2 regions of the Nonomuraea sp. NPDC003727 genome follow, and region 1 is predicted to be linked to the other one. Evidence: riboswitches for the same ligand, from Rfam matches in the RefSeq annotation. Region 1 holds a riboswitch; the other holds the start of a gene.

Region 1 (7,113 bases):
TCGGACCTGGTCAGCGTGATGTGGGCGAACAGCGGATGGCCCTTGAGCTTCTCCACCACCGCCACCACGCCGTCGTGCCGGCCGACCCTGAGGTTGTCGCGCTGGGCGATGTCGTGGGTCAGCACGACGCGGGAGTTGGCGCCGATCCTGCTCAGCACCGTCAACAGCACCCCGCGCTCCAGCGACTGCGCCTCGTCCACGATCACGAAGGCGTCGTGGAGCGAGCGGCCGCGGATATGGGTGAGCGGCAGGACCTCCAGCATGCCCCTGTCGAGGACCTCCTCGATCACCTCGGGCGTGGTCACCGCGCTCAGCGTGTCGTAGACGGCCTGCGCCCACGGGCCCATCTTCTCGCCCTCGCTGCCCGGCAGGTAGCCGAGCTCCTGGCCGCCGACCGCGTAGAGCGGGCGGAAGACCACGACCTTGCGGTGCTGGCGGCGCTCCAGGACGGCCTCCAGGCCGGCGCAGAGCGCCAGGGCCGACTTGCCGGTGCCCGCCCTGCCGCCGAGGGACACGATGCCCACCTCGGGGTCCATGAGCAGGTCGAGGGCGATGCGCTGCTCGGCCGAGCGGCCGTGCAGGCCGAAGGCCTCCCGGTCGCCGCGGACCAGCCGTACGGACTTGTCGGGCAGCACCCTGCCGAGCGCGGAGCCCCTGGCCGACAGCAGCCGCAGGCCGGTGTGGGTGGGCAGCTCGCGCGCCTCCTCCAGGTCGGCGGAGCCGTGCTCGAACAGCGTCTCCACGTGGTCGGTGGTGACCTGGACCTCGGCCATGCCGGTCCAGCCCGACTCGATGACCAGCTCGGCGCGGTACTCCTCGGCCGACAGGCCGATGGAGGCGGCCTTCACCCGCAGCGGCAGGTCCTTGGACACCAGCACGACGTCCTTGCCCTCGGCGGCGAGCGTGCGCGCCACGGTGAGGATGCGGGTGTCGTTGTCGCCCAGCCTGAACCCGACCGGCAGGATCGAGGGGTCGCTGTGGTTCAGCTCGACCCTGATCGTGCCCTCGCCTGTCGGCATCGGCTCGTCGAGCCTGCCGTGCTGCACCCGCAGGTCGTCGAGGTAGCGCAGTGCCTTGCGTGCGAAGTAGCCGAGCTCGGGATGGTGCCGCTTGGCCTCCAGCTCCGTGATCACGACGATCGGAAGGACGATCTCATGCTCGGCGAAGCGGGTCATCGCCGCCGGGTCGGCGAGCAGGACCGAGGTGTCCAGCACGTAGGTGCGCTTGGTGGTGGAGTTGTTGCTCGAGGACACTGCCACACGTTCTCCCCCGGGCGCCCGTGGAAGGGGCGCCCTGCAGACGAGGCGGGAATTCGGACCGGGCCCGCGCCCCGCGTGGGGCGCCGGGTACCGGCCCCCCTCGGCAGGTCAGTGCGCAAAGGCGGGCCCTCTCCGGAGTGACCGGCCTGTGGTCGGCCACTTCCAACGTTAGGTCCTGGATACCCGCCGCCGAAGCGGCCAAGCGTCTGTTCACGTGCTGTTCGTGAACATGTCTCAGGAGCCGTAACGCCGGTGTCTCGCGGCGTAGTCGCGCAGCGCCCGCAGGAAGTCGACCCTGCGGAAGTCAGGCCAGTAGGCCTCGCAGAAGTAGAACTCGGAGTGGGCGCTCTGCCAGAGCAGGAAGCCTGACAGTCGTTGCTCGCCCGACGTCCTGATGAGGAGGTCGGGATCGGGCTGACCGCGAGTGTAGAGATGCTCCGCGATGTGCTCCACATCGAGGACCTCGACCAGGTCCTCGATGCTCGCCCCCCTACTTGCGTGCTCCTGGAGGAGTGAGCGCACCGCATCGGCAATCTCACGTCTTCCTCCATACCCAACCGCAACGTTCACAATCAGCCCGGGACGGTGCGATGTGGTTTCTTTCGCGGTTTTCAGGACATTCGCCGTCTGGTCGGGGAGGAGGTCGAGCGCGCCGACGGGGATGATGCGCCAGCCCTCGGCCACGAGCTCCTGGGTGACGTCCTCGATGATCCTCAGGAGCGGCTCCAGCTCCTCCTTCGGCCGGTTGAGGTTGTCGCTGGACAGCATCCAGACCGTGACGACCTCCACGCCCGCCTCACGGCACCAGGTGAGCAGCTCCGAGATCTTGTCGGCGCCCTTCCTGTGTCCCTTGCTGACGTCGCGCATGCCCATCGCGCGCGCCCAACGGCGGTTGCCGTCGATGATGACCCCGACATGGCGGGGGAAGTCGCCGCTGTCGGCGGACAGCTTGGCCTCCAACCGGCGCTCGTACAGCCGGTAGACCAGATCGCGCAGGCCCACGGAGTTCCTCCCCAGCGGTGCTGTGCCTTAGTGGTCGACTCACGACCTAACAGGCAATTATCACCGCCTTTCGAGACTGCTGGCCCCCTTAGGCGGATTCCTGGCGAGCTGTCGGCGATCCGGTGCCGCCTCCAGCGCCACGGTGGAACCGTCCGGCCCGCTCGCCACATCCGTCGCCGCGGGCGGTGGTCGGACGCGGCGGGACCATGGGGGCGCGTGCGCCCCGCCGGTCAGAGCCTGCCGCTGGTCGCCGCCCAGTCGACAAGCGCCTCGGCGGTGTCGAAGCGGCGGCTGGAGCTGGACTCTCCCAGGATCACGCCGACCAGCCGATGGCCGTCACGCTCGGCCGCGAAGGCGAGGGTGTAGCCCGCGGCGCGCGTGAAGCCGGTCTTCAGGCCGACGGCGCCCGGCGTGCCGAGGAGGCGGTTGGTGTTGCGCCAGGAGTAGGCGCCGTGCTCCGCCGTCTCGGGGAGCGAGCGGTACCGGGTGGAGCCGACCTTCTTGATCGTCTTGTTGTCCAGCGCGGCCTGGGCGAGCCGTACCTGGTCGCGCGCGGTGGAGTAGCCGCCGCCCTTGGCGGGCATCCCGTCGGGGTTGACGTACAGCGAGTCCTTCATCCCGAGCGCGCGGGCGTTGGCGTTCATCTTCGCCGTGAAGGCGTCGACACCGGGCCCGTACGAGCGGGCCAGCGCGTGGGCGGCGTCCGCGCCGGAGGGCAGCATCAGGGCGTAGAGCATCTCCTCCACGGTGAGCCGGTCGCCGGCGCGCAGGTACGCCACGGAGGCGCCGCCCTTCGAGGCGTAGCGCACGTCAGCGGAGGTGACCTTGACCACGTCCGTGGGCTTGGCCTCCTTCAGCACGGTGTAGGCGGTCATCACCTTGGTGATGCTGGCCACCGGCATGCGCCGATCGGCCTTCTTGCTGAAGTAGACCTTGCCGGTCCTGGCGTCGATCAGGTGGGCGGCCCGGCCGAGCACCGCCGGGGCGTCCGCGGCGGCGGCCGGAGCGTGGGTCCGGGAGACCGGCGACACGACGCCGGGCTGGGGGGCGGCCTGCGCACCGGTGGCGACCGCGGTCACGGAGCCAGCGGTGATGACGGCGCCGAGCAGCGCGCGTCCCAGCCGGTAGGTGAGATGCGTGGGCATGAAGGGTCTGCTCCTTGGCTTCCATGCCGCCTACCGGGTTAGCTGACGGGTTCGGGCTGGGAAGTGCCCTACGGGCGCCGCTGAGCGGGCGCTCGATTCACCCCAAGGGAAGTGGGTCCCCGGCTCCGTGGATACGGATTCGGCGGCCGCGCGTCCGGCGGACTGGCCTGAGATGACGCGCGGTCCGGGCAATGAAACGGCAACGAACATGTCACAGCTCGTTGCACAACGGCCCAAAAGTAGCAAAATAGCATAAACCACGCAAATAGCCGCGAACCTCCGGCCTGCGACGGGCCGCTACATCGCGCTCAAGCCGTAGAAACGGGCGGCGTTCCCGCCGAGCACCTTGTCGCGGTCGATCCCCCCGAGAAGCGCCCCGTACACCGTGAAGACCGTCCGGTAGTCGGCCGCCAGCAGCGAGACGGGCCAGTCGCTGCCGAACATCAGCCGGTCCGGCCCGAACACCTCGACCGCGTGCTCCACGTAGGGCCGCAGGTCCGCCACGGTCCAGCGGGCGTGGTCGGCCTCGGTGACCAGGCCCGACACCTTGGCGTACACGGTGGGGCAGGCGGCGGCGGCGCGCAGCAGCGACGCCCACGGCTCCAGCTCACCGGCGGCGATCCTGGGCTTGGACAGGTGGTCGATGACGAGGTTGAGCGTGGGGTGCCGCTCGGCGATCGTGACGACGTGCTCCAGATGCCGGGGCAGCAGCGAGACCACGTCGAACGGCACGCCCGCCTCGGCCAGCAGTCCGAGCCCGTCGAGCACCGCTTCCCCGATCAGCCAGTCGGGATCGGGCTCGGTGTGGATGAGGTGCCGGACGCCGACGAACTTCGGATGTCTGGTGTAGCGCTCGAGCGCTCGGGCGGCTTCCTCCGGGCGGTCGAGGGGCACCCATCCGACGACCCCGGCGATGAAGTCGTGGGCGTCGGCGTGGGCCAGCATGGCGTCGGTCTCCCAGAAGGAGTCGTCGGCCTGGACCACGACCGTCCGGTCGACGCCCGCGGCGGCCAGCTCGGGCGCCAGGTCCGCGGGGCCGAAGGTGCGGTGGATCGCCGGCAGGTCGGGAGTGGGCCAGGAGTAGGCGCCGGTCTCCAGGTTCCAGAAGTGCTGGTGGGCGTCGACTATCACGCGGCAAACATAGGATGTCTGGCCGACCTCGGCAAGAGCTCCCCGGGACTCACCGCGGCCCCAGGAAGAACGGCAGGACCGAGGCTCGGGCCGCTGCGAGGCGAAGGGTGGCCGACCCGCACTGTGGGGGGTGTCCCCCGGTTCAGCGGCGGCGCCAGGGGAACGGCAGGCGCCCGCGGCGGCGCGGTGGCGGGTCGTGGAGGATCCCTCGGGCGCGCAGCCAGTCGGCGAAGTCGTCGGCGTCGGCACGGTAGCGGGCCGGGGGCTCGGTACGGGCGGCGGCGTAGGCGGCGAACTCGGCCACCAGCGCGGCCCCCGCTGCCGCGGCGGCGTCGGGGCGCAGCCTCGCCACGATGCCGCGCCGCTTGGCGAGCAGGCTGCGCGCCTGGACGGCCAGCCGTACCTGGTCGAATCCGGCGGGCGGGGCGCCACCCGCGACCAGCGCCGCGACCACGCTCGCCTGCGCCTCCCCCAGCCGCGCCCTGACGTCCTCCAGCGACCGCTCGGGCCCCGCGGCACCCCGCGACAGCTCCCCCGACACTCCCGACACCTCCGTCACCTCCTCCGGCCCGGCCTCCCTCAGCGCCTGCGACCCGCTCCCCGCCTGCACGCTGCCGTGACCCTCCATGCCCGGTCCTACGAGGTCGCCAGGCGGCGGGCGCCCGCGGCCATGGCCGTGCGGATGCGGTCGAGCTCGCCGGCCAGCGCGGCGTCGCTCGGGTAGTGGTCGTCCCACTCCAGCAGGACGCCCGGCGGCGCCACCCGGGCGCACAGCTCCTCCAGCACCTCCAGCACCTGCTCAGGGACCGCCTGCGCGTGCGTGTCGTGCCAGACGCCGTCGTGCAGGTGCCCGCCGGCCACGTGCACGTAGGCCAGCGCGGCCAGCGGCAGCGTGTCCAGCGCCGCGACCACGGACAGGCCGAGGTTGACCTGGTTGGTGTAGAGGTTCGCGACGTCGACCAGCAGCCCGACCCCGGTGCGCGCCACCAGCTCGCCGAGGAACTCGGCCTCGGTCAGCTCGTCCTCCGGCCAGCCGAAGATGGCCGCCACGTTCTCCAGCGCCAGCGGGACGGGCAGCGCGTCCTGGGCGCGTCTGATGTTGTCGGCGACGACCACGAGCGTCTCGCGGGTGCGCGGGACCGGCAGCAGGTGCCCGGCCTCCATCCCGCCCCCGCGCACGAACGCCAGGTGCTCGCTCACCAGCGGCGCGTCGAGCGCCTGCGCGCAGGCCGCCAGGTGGGCCAGGCGCGCGGGGTCCGGCGGGGTGGCGTCGCCGAGGCCGAGGCCGACGCCGTGCGGGACCACGGGGACGCCTCTTTCCCTCAGGACGCGCAGCGACTCGGGCAGCGCGGCCGGCCTGATGTTCTCCGCGACGATCTCGACGAAGTCGACGTCGGGCAGGCGCTCCACCGTCAGGTCGATCTCCGGCCGCCAGCCGATGCCCACGCCGAGCCGGCCGTCCATCGGGCGCATCCCGTCACCCGCCGCCGCAGCCGCCACCGCACCCGCCGCCGCAACCGGACCCGCCACTACAACTGGAGCCGCCACAGCTGGAGCCGCCGCCGTCGGAGGAGGAGCCGAAGTCGCCGCCGCCGTGGAGGGTGTCGGAGCCCGACCCGCCGCCGCAGGACCCCGAGGCGCAGCTCGATGACGAGACGGCCTTGTGCTTCTCGTCCAGTTCGTCCCTGAGGGTCGCGTCGTCGAGCTCGCTCAGGCCGTACAGGGCGACGGGCACGCCGATGGCGAAGGCGAGGTCGGGGGCGGCCGCCCCGCGCACGTGCCGCTGCTCGGCACGGAGCAGCTCCGCCTGCCCGGCACGGCTGAGGATGTTGGTGAGGGCGCGTCGCTGCCGCCGGGCGACGATCCGGCCGGCCAGCCAGACGATCGCGCAGATGAGCACCGTCGCCACCGAGAGCGGCTCGACGGGCACGGCGCCGGCGACGAGCATGACCGCCGTGAAGATCCCGAGTATGGCCGCGAGGCCCGACAAGCCGCTCACGCGGGTCAGATGGGTACGGACCGGCACCAGCGAACCGTCGGGCACGAGCAGGCCGGCCCCCATGAGGTGGTGTCGCAGGTCGTCCATGGCGGGGCCGGTGCCGACCTCGTGGCGCAGCGCGTGCACCGGCATGCCGCCGGGCAGCACGGCCACGGCGGCGAGCACGGCCCGCTCGACGGGATCGGCCGAGTCGGCTCCCGCCACGGGGTGCACCAGGCCGCCGCGGGAGACGCGCAGCGCGCCCGCCCTGGCCAGGAGGGCGATCGCGGTGTTGACGACCCGCAGGGGGCCGCCGGCGAGGTAGGCGAGCTCGTAATGGCCCAGATCGCCGCCGGCGTGCGCCGCCACCTCCCGGACCCTGGCGTGCTCCCGCAGGAGCGAGGACGTGGTCTTCGCGACCGCGACGGCCAGCAGTAACGCGAGAAAGAACAGAACGAATGCCATGTACTGCCCCCTGAGGGAAGGACGACGCCCGTGTGCTTATGAGACGCGTGGCGTCCCCTCAAAAGTTTCCCTCAGTTCGGGCACGCGCAGGAAGAGCGCAGGCATATGCCGCGTGGCACGCGGAGGAACCGTC
Region 2 (7,113 bases), on a different contig from region 1:
AGGAGTCGAGCTCGCGGGCGACGCCGTAGTCGCTGAGCGAACCTGAGGCGACCGCGAGGTCGAACGGGTTCAGGCCGGCGGCGGCGACCTTGATCCGGACCTGGCCCCGGCCCGCCTGGGGAGCCGGAGCCTCGATGAGCTCGGGAGAGCCGGAACCGCCGATGAGCGCACGCATGGTTGTCATACGGACGACCCTAGGGAGAGAAGCTCTCTTCTGGTAAGAAGGCACCTGGAAGTGCGTAAGCCACCCGGAGGAGCTCGCATGGCGACCAGGACGGCGGCCGCGCGCCGTGCCGCGGCCAAGCAGGAGTACGACGCGTACGTCGCGCAGTGCCCCTCGAGGAAGCTGCTGGACACCCTCAGCGACAAATGGGTCAGCCTGATACTCACCGCCCTGGCCGGCGGCTCGATGCGATACAGCGATCTGGCCAGGACGGTCGCGGGTGTGAGCCAGAAGATGCTGACGCAGACGCTTCGCGGGCTGGAAAGGGACGGGCTGGTCTTCAGAACGGTGACCGCCTCGGTGCCGGTGCGCGTGGATTATGAGCTCACGCCACTCGGAACGAGTCTGCTCCCGCTCATGGCCGCGATCAAGGAATGGGCGGAGAGTCACATCGAGGATGTCGAGCTTGCCCGCGAACGCTATGACGCCGGGCAGGCCGCTGAAAAAACGGCGTGAAATTCAGGATAAGAGCGCATTGCGGTCGGCCGGTTGTGGCCTGATCTTCGCGCCGTATGCCGCGCGAGTTCTTCATATAGAAACGATCAAGTCAATAGTCGCCGTCAAGCGCTTCGTGGAATCAACCTTGACGACCTTTCGAGTATGCGTTTACCGTCTGCGGGACGAGCAGCGGTGCTCGAGCCGAGACGTCGCCGAGTTGTGCTGTTGGGGGGAGGGCTCCCGATGGATGTGCTCACCGACGACGGAGTCGTGTTGAGCCAGGACGACCTGGATCTGCTCGCGGAGTTGGCCAAGGGCGTCACGGTCGACCGCGTGGGCAGAACGCTGGAGATCAGCGGCCGCACGGTCCGCCGCCGCCTGCGCGTCATCTGCGACAGGATCGGCGTCGCCACGGCCATCGAGGCCGTGGCCTGGGCCGCGCGCCGGCGACTGATCTAGTCGGCGATCCGTACGGCTCCCGCGAACGGCCTGTTGGCGATCGCGGCGACCCGGACGACGTCACCCGTGCGGGGCGCGTGCACCATCATCCCGCCGCCGATGTAGATGCCCACATGGTGCAGGTCGTTGTAGAAGAAGACCAGGTCGCCGGGGCGTAGCTGCTCGCGCGAGATGTGGGTGCCGGCCGTCCACTGGTCGCCGGTGTAGTGCGGCAGGCTGATGCCCACCTGCTGGTAGGCGGCCATGACCAGGCCCGAGCAGTCGAAGGAACTCGGCCCCTCGGCGCCCCACACGTACGGCTTGAGCTGCTGGGTCAGCGCCCAGCGGGCGGCCTGCGCGGCCTTGCCGCTGCCGATGATGGGCAGGTTGACCCTGCTGGCGCGGGTGCCCGGCCGTCCCGCCTCGCCCAGGGCGCGCCGGAACAGGCTGCTCTCGGTCTTGGCGACCATCGAGGTGATCTTGTCGCGCTTGCTGCCGAGGTCGTTGACGAGTTTCTGGACCTCGGCCAGGCGTGTCTTGGCGGTCGACCTCGCCTTCTCGGCGGCGGCGATGGACTCGGCGAGTTCCTTGACCTCCTGGCCCTGCTGCTGGCCGAGGGCGTAGGAGGTGGCGGCGGCGTCGAGGAAGGAGTCGGGGTCGGCCGCCGAGGTGAAGGCCAGGCCGTCGGCGAGGCCGCCGTACATGTAGGTGCTCTCGGCCACGAGCGTGGCTCGGGCGCGCTTGGCGGCCAGATCGGCCTCGCTGGTGGCCAGGACCTTCTTGGCGGTCTCGGCGGACTTCTTGACGCCCTTGAGCTTCTCGCGCTGCCCGTTGTACTGCTCGGTGAGCGTCTCGATGTCGTTGTGCATCTTCTCGACGCGCTCGGCGAGCTCCTTGAGCGTCGGCTTGGGGTCGGCGGCGGCCGGGCTCAGCGGCATGGCGAGGGCGAGGACGGCCATCGCGGCGCTCACGACGGCGAACCGCTTCCTGGGGGAGCCCGGTTCGTGGGGGCGGGCGTGCTTGCCCGCGGACTTCCCCTCGTGAGTGCGCCTGCGCTTCACCAACCAGCTCCTCTCGTAGCCGCCGACCGGGTTAGCTGACGGGTTCGGGCCGGAGCAGCCCTACCGAGCACGGACTCGGACTCACCCCTGTGGCGGTCGGTGGTCCGCCGGCGGGTCCCCGGCTCCCCGTGGTGGGGGATTAGGCGCGTCACCCACGCCTGGCTGCGTGGGTGACATCGTCGCTGGACACTAGTGCAAGCCAGGTTCGTGCTCAACCAGAACTACGGATCCAGTAGAGGATGCGCAAACAAAGGATCACGGGCGGGTCACGCGAAAGCCTGATCAACCAGGGCATTGCGTGCCCTTTGCCCGGATTGGCAGAGATTTGTCGGGCATGTCGTGCGTCGATGCGGAGCGTGCTCGCCTCGCTACGTGAGGTCATGTGATGGTAGTTAGGGATGGGCCGAAACAAGCTCGGTACGCTGAAGGGCCATGGAGCAGGCCGTCGAGCGCCCAATGCAGGACACCGAGATCGTCGTACGGCGCGCCCGCACGCCGGACGTCAGGTCGATCAAGCGCCTGGTCGACATCTACGCGGGGGCGGGCCGCAAGCTTCTCGAAAAAGCCACGGTCACGCTGTACGAGGACGTCCAGGAGTTCTGGGTCGCCGAGCGCGGCGGCCAGGTGGTCGGCTGTGGCGCGCTCCATGTGCTGTGGGAGGACCTCGCCGAAATTCGCACGGTAGCCGTGGATCCCGCGGCCAAAGGTTCAGGCGTCGGTCACCGTATTGTTACCGCGCTCGTGAGAACGGCTCGCGACCTGGGCCTTCGCCGGGTCTTCTGCCTGACGTTCGAGGTCGACTTCTTCGCCCGACACGGCTTCGTGCCCATCCAGGGAACACCGGTATCACCCGAGGTCTACGCCGAGCTGCTGGCCTCCTACGACGAGGGTGTGGCCGAGTTTCTGGACCTCGAGCACGTCAAGCCCAACACCCTTGGCAACACCAGGATGCTGCTTCATCTGGACGCAGTTGACTACGGCGTTGACCAAGAGGAAAGGTGATTGTTGATACTCATGTCGATACGTTGGGCAACAGCAAGCATGTGTCCTGACATGTGCCACATGCGCCATCGAAGCGAGGTGACACGGTGAGCACCGGACAGCCGCCGTACCCGGACCAACCTGACGACAATTCCGGATACGGTCAGCAGAACGCAGGACGCCCTGGCGAGCAGCCGGATCCTGATGTGACGATCGTCGGCTATCGCCATGAGGGCGGCGGCTACGGTCAGCCGTCACAGGGCCAGCCCGACCAAGGCTACGGCCAGCAGGGCTACGGCCAGCAGCCCGGTTACGGCCAGCAGGGTTACGGCCAGCAGCAGCAGCCCGGCTACGGCCAGCCTTCCTCGGGCCAGCAGGGCTACGGCCAGCAGCAGCCCGGCTATGGACAGCAGGGCTACGGCCAGCCCGCGTCAGGCCAGCAGCCCGGCTACGGCCAGCCCTCCTCGGGCCAGCAGGGCTACGGCCAGCAGCCCCCCGCTTCCGGCCAGCAGCCTTACGGTCAGCAGGGCTACGGCCAGCAGTACGGCCAGCCCGGCTACGGCCAGCAGGGCTCCTCGGGCCAGCAGCCCGAGTACGGCCAGCAGGGCTACGGTCAGCAGCAGGCCTCGTCCGGCCAGCAGCCCGAGTACGGGCAGCAGGGCTACGGCCAGCAGCAGGGCTCCTCGGGCCAGCAGCCCGAGTACGGCCAGCAGCCGGAGTACGGCCAGCCCGGCTACGGCCAGCAGCAGCCCGGGTACGGCCAGCCGGCATCCGGCCAGCAGCCCGGTTACGGCCAGCCCTCGGGTCAGCAGCCCGGTTATGGCCAGCAGCCCGGCTATGGTCAGCAGGGCTACGGCCAGCAGGGCCAGTCGCAGCCCGGCTACGGTCAGTCCTCGCCCTACGGTCAGCAGCAGCCCTACCAGCCCGGTTACGGCCAGCAGCAGCCGCCCGCCTACGGCCAGCCCGGCTACGGCCAGCCGTACGGCGCTCCGGCCGGCCTGCAGCCGCCCGGCGCACCCGCCCCGCTCGCCGAGTGGTGGCAGCGCCTGGTCGCCCGCATCGTCGACGGCGTGATCTTCGCGGTCTTCTGGATCATCGTGAGCACGGTCCTGTTCATGGTCGCGGGTCCGAGCTACGACCTCGCCACCGGCACGTTCACCGGCATGAACCCGCTCGTCCTCGCGGCGATCCTCGCCGTCCTCGCGGCGCTGTTCTACGTGGGTTACGAGTTCCTGCTGACCAAGTCCAAGGGGCAGACGGTCGGCAAGATGATCATGGGTATCAAGATCGTCCCGGTCGGCGGCTCGCTGCCCCCCGGCGGTCTGGAGAGCGACTCCGCCATCAAGCGGGCCGGCATCACCTGGGGCGGCGTGATCCTCAACGCCATCCCGATCCTCGGTGGCCTGCTGGCCTTCGCCGCGATCGGCGTCAACGGCGCCTCCCACCTCTGGGACAAGCCGCTGCAGCAGACCTTCGCCGACAAGTTCGCCGGCACCGTGGTCGTGAAGATCAAGTAAGCGGATACCGAAAAAACGGGGACCGGCGTCGCGCCGGCCCCCGTTTTCGCGTCCCCGGCCCTGTAATCGCGGCCGGCCGGCGTACAGAATGGGGCTTATGGTCGCGCCGCCGCCAGGAGTGCCGGCCGTACCGGCCGATTGGTGGGAACGGCTCGTCGCGCGAAGCATTGAGGCTCTCGTCGTCGGGGTTCTCTATTACATTCTGTTCATCACGGCCTGGGGTTTGTTGCGGACTGTCGGCCTGCTTGAGGTGTATGGCGACCGGTTGCCGAGGTTGTTGGCCTGGCTGGCCGTGGGGCTGGGTTATGCGGGCTATGACTGCCTGGTCCATTACCGGCGGCGCCGTACCTTCGGGAAGGCGATCATGAAGATAAGGCTGGCGCCTGCCCCGGGGCGGCGGCTGGGGCCGGAGGATCTGGCGAAACGCGCGCTGCTCTATCCCGGGCCGATCGCGCTCGCGGGGATTCCTGGCGCCAATGTCGTTGTCGGAATCCTGGTGTTCGCCGTCGGACTGTCTATCTTGATCGACAAGCCCCTCCAGCAGGGGTTGCACGACCGGTGGGCGGGTTCGTTGGTGATCAAAGACCCTCGCTGAAGTGTGCATCTGCCCCCAGACGCCGATTTTTCAGGATTTTCCGGGCGATCGGGTAAGAACTCTGGAGAGACTGGCATTAGGCTAGGTGGCACACACCCCGCCAGGTGGCGCTCCCTTTGGCGCTATCGTCGGGGCGGAGAGTCGACAACAGCTGTCCCGTCCGTCGCAGGGCGGCACGTGCATAAAGGGCGCGTCTCCCACAAACCCCATGAGGCGGCGTGGGGCGGAATGCAGCCGCCGGGCGCCGTCCAAACAGGACGGGTCCGTCCGGGGACCGAACTGACCCGGGAGTCAGGGAATCCGCGAAGCGCTGAATTGTCTCGTCGCCTTTCCGGGTATATGTTTGGCACGCGAATGAAACAATGCGCCGGGAAAGGATTCCGTAGATGGCCAAGCAGATCCAGGAGATTCTCATCGATGACCTCGATGGGGGCGAGGCCAATGAGACGGTCAGCTTCGCCATTGACGGCGCGTCGTATGAGATTGACCTCAGCGACGTTAACGCCAAGAAGCTGCGGGACGCGCTGTCGCCTTTCGTGACGTCCGCCCGCAAGTCGGGTGCCGTTGCGGCCCGTCGCCGGGTGCGCGGCGGAGCACGTTCCATGAGCCGTGAGAAGAGCTCCGAGATTCGGCAGTGGGCCAAGGCCCACGGCCTCCAGGTCAGCGAGCGCGGCCGCATCTCCTCCGCGATCGTGGAGAAGTACGAACAAGCCCACTGACATCATGCGCTTATGCCGATCGCCTAGAACCCCGGAGATCGCCATAAGCGCATGATCGTGTTTGCCGGTGAAAACCGGGCATGTCGTGCGGCCGGTGGCTCATGCTCTAAACGTCGTTCGCTTGCGGCGTATCGGGAACACAGCACCCCCTGTAGGTAGTTGGATGGAGGGTGAACGCCCTGCTCTCGGGGAACGTCTCTGCTATAGAGCGTGTCAGCGGTTCGCCGAGCCAGGGCTAGCATGCGGGAGGACGGGACCGGATTTACCGGCCTGACTGACCGCTCTGTGAGGAGCGACGAGATGTTCGAGAGGTTCACCGACCGAGCGAGGCGGGTTGTCGTCTTGGCCCAAGAAGAGGCCAGGATGCTCAACCACAACTACATCGGCACTGAGCACATTCTTCTTGGCTTGATCCATGAAGGTGAGGGCGTAGCCGCCAAGGCTCTGGAGAGCCTCGGCATCAGCCTTGAGGGTGTGCGCCAGCAGGTCGAGGAGATCATCGGCCAGGGCCAATCGGCTCCGTCGGGGCACATTCCGTTCACCCCGCGGGCCAAGAAGGTTCTTGAGCTGTCGCTCCGTGAGGCTTTGCAACTGGGCCACAACTACATCGGCACCGAGCACATCCTGCTCGGGCTCATCCGCGAGGGTGAGGGTGTGGCTGCCCAGGTGCTGGTCAAGCTTGGAGCCGATCTCAACCGTGTGCGGCAGCAGGTCATCCAGCTGCTCCACGGCTACCAGGGCAAGGAGCCGGCCGCCGCGGGTGGCCCGCAGGAGTCCGCGCCGTCCACGTCCCTGGTGCTCGACCAGTTCGGCCGCAACCTGACCCAGGCGGCCCGCGAGGGCAAGCTGGATCCGGTCATCGGCCGTGAGAAGGAGATCGAGCGGGTCATGCAGGTCCTCTCCAGGAGGACCAAGAACAACCCCGTTCTCATCGGCGAGCCCGGCGTCGGCAAGACCGCCGTCGTCGAGGGCCTGTCACAGAAGATCGTCAAGGGTGAGGTGCCCGAGACGCTGAAGGACAAGCAGCTCTACACGCTTGACCTGGGCGCGCTCGTGGCCGGCTCCCGCTACCGCGGTGACTTCGAAGAGCGCCTGAAGAAGGTGCTCAAGGAGATCCGCACCCGAGGCGACATCATCCTGT

Evidence for each region. Region 1 has a riboswitch for cyclic di-AMP ahead of ACWDLG_RS09850 (D-alanyl-D-alanine carboxypeptidase family protein). Riboswitches for the same ligand answer to the same signal wherever they lie in the genome.
Region 2: linked by a shared signal. The riboswitch ahead of ACWDLG_RS20245 (NlpC/P60 family protein) and the one ahead of ACWDLG_RS09850 (D-alanyl-D-alanine carboxypeptidase family protein) in region 1 are both predicted to bind cyclic di-AMP.

The regions. Positions count from the first base shown of each region.
Region 1 covers NZ_JBSFNE010000003.1:232,530-239,642, forward strand. Annotated here, with positions in the region: gene ACWDLG_RS09840 (PhoH family protein) at 1-1,259, opposite strand, end outside; gene ACWDLG_RS09845 (isoprenyl transferase) at 1,494-2,261, opposite strand; gene ACWDLG_RS09850 (D-alanyl-D-alanine carboxypeptidase family protein) at 2,492-3,406, opposite strand; cyclic di-AMP (ydaO/yuaA leader) riboswitch at 3,419-3,561, opposite strand; gene ACWDLG_RS09855 (amidohydrolase family protein) at 3,704-4,537, opposite strand; gene ACWDLG_RS09860 (hypothetical protein) at 4,680-5,165, opposite strand; gene ACWDLG_RS09865 (DUF692 domain-containing protein) at 5,174-6,010, opposite strand; gene ACWDLG_RS09870 (TIGR04222 domain-containing membrane protein) at 6,015-6,980, opposite strand.
Region 2 covers NZ_JBSFNE010000007.1:325,497-332,609, reverse strand. Annotated here, with positions in the region: gene ACWDLG_RS20260 (NADP-dependent oxidoreductase) at 1-184, opposite strand, end outside; gene ACWDLG_RS20255 (winged helix-turn-helix transcriptional regulator) at 263-679, shown strand; gene ACWDLG_RS20250 (LuxR C-terminal-related transcriptional regulator) at 905-1,120, shown strand; gene ACWDLG_RS20245 (NlpC/P60 family protein) at 1,117-2,160, opposite strand; cyclic di-AMP (ydaO/yuaA leader) riboswitch at 2,166-2,316, opposite strand; gene ACWDLG_RS20240 (amino-acid N-acetyltransferase) at 2,593-3,162, shown strand; gene ACWDLG_RS20235 (RDD family protein) at 3,249-4,658, shown strand; gene ACWDLG_RS20230 (RDD family protein) at 4,756-5,253, shown strand; gene ACWDLG_RS20225 (histone-like nucleoid-structuring protein Lsr2) at 5,640-5,972, shown strand; gene ACWDLG_RS20220 (ATP-dependent Clp protease ATP-binding subunit) at 6,273-7,113, shown strand, end outside.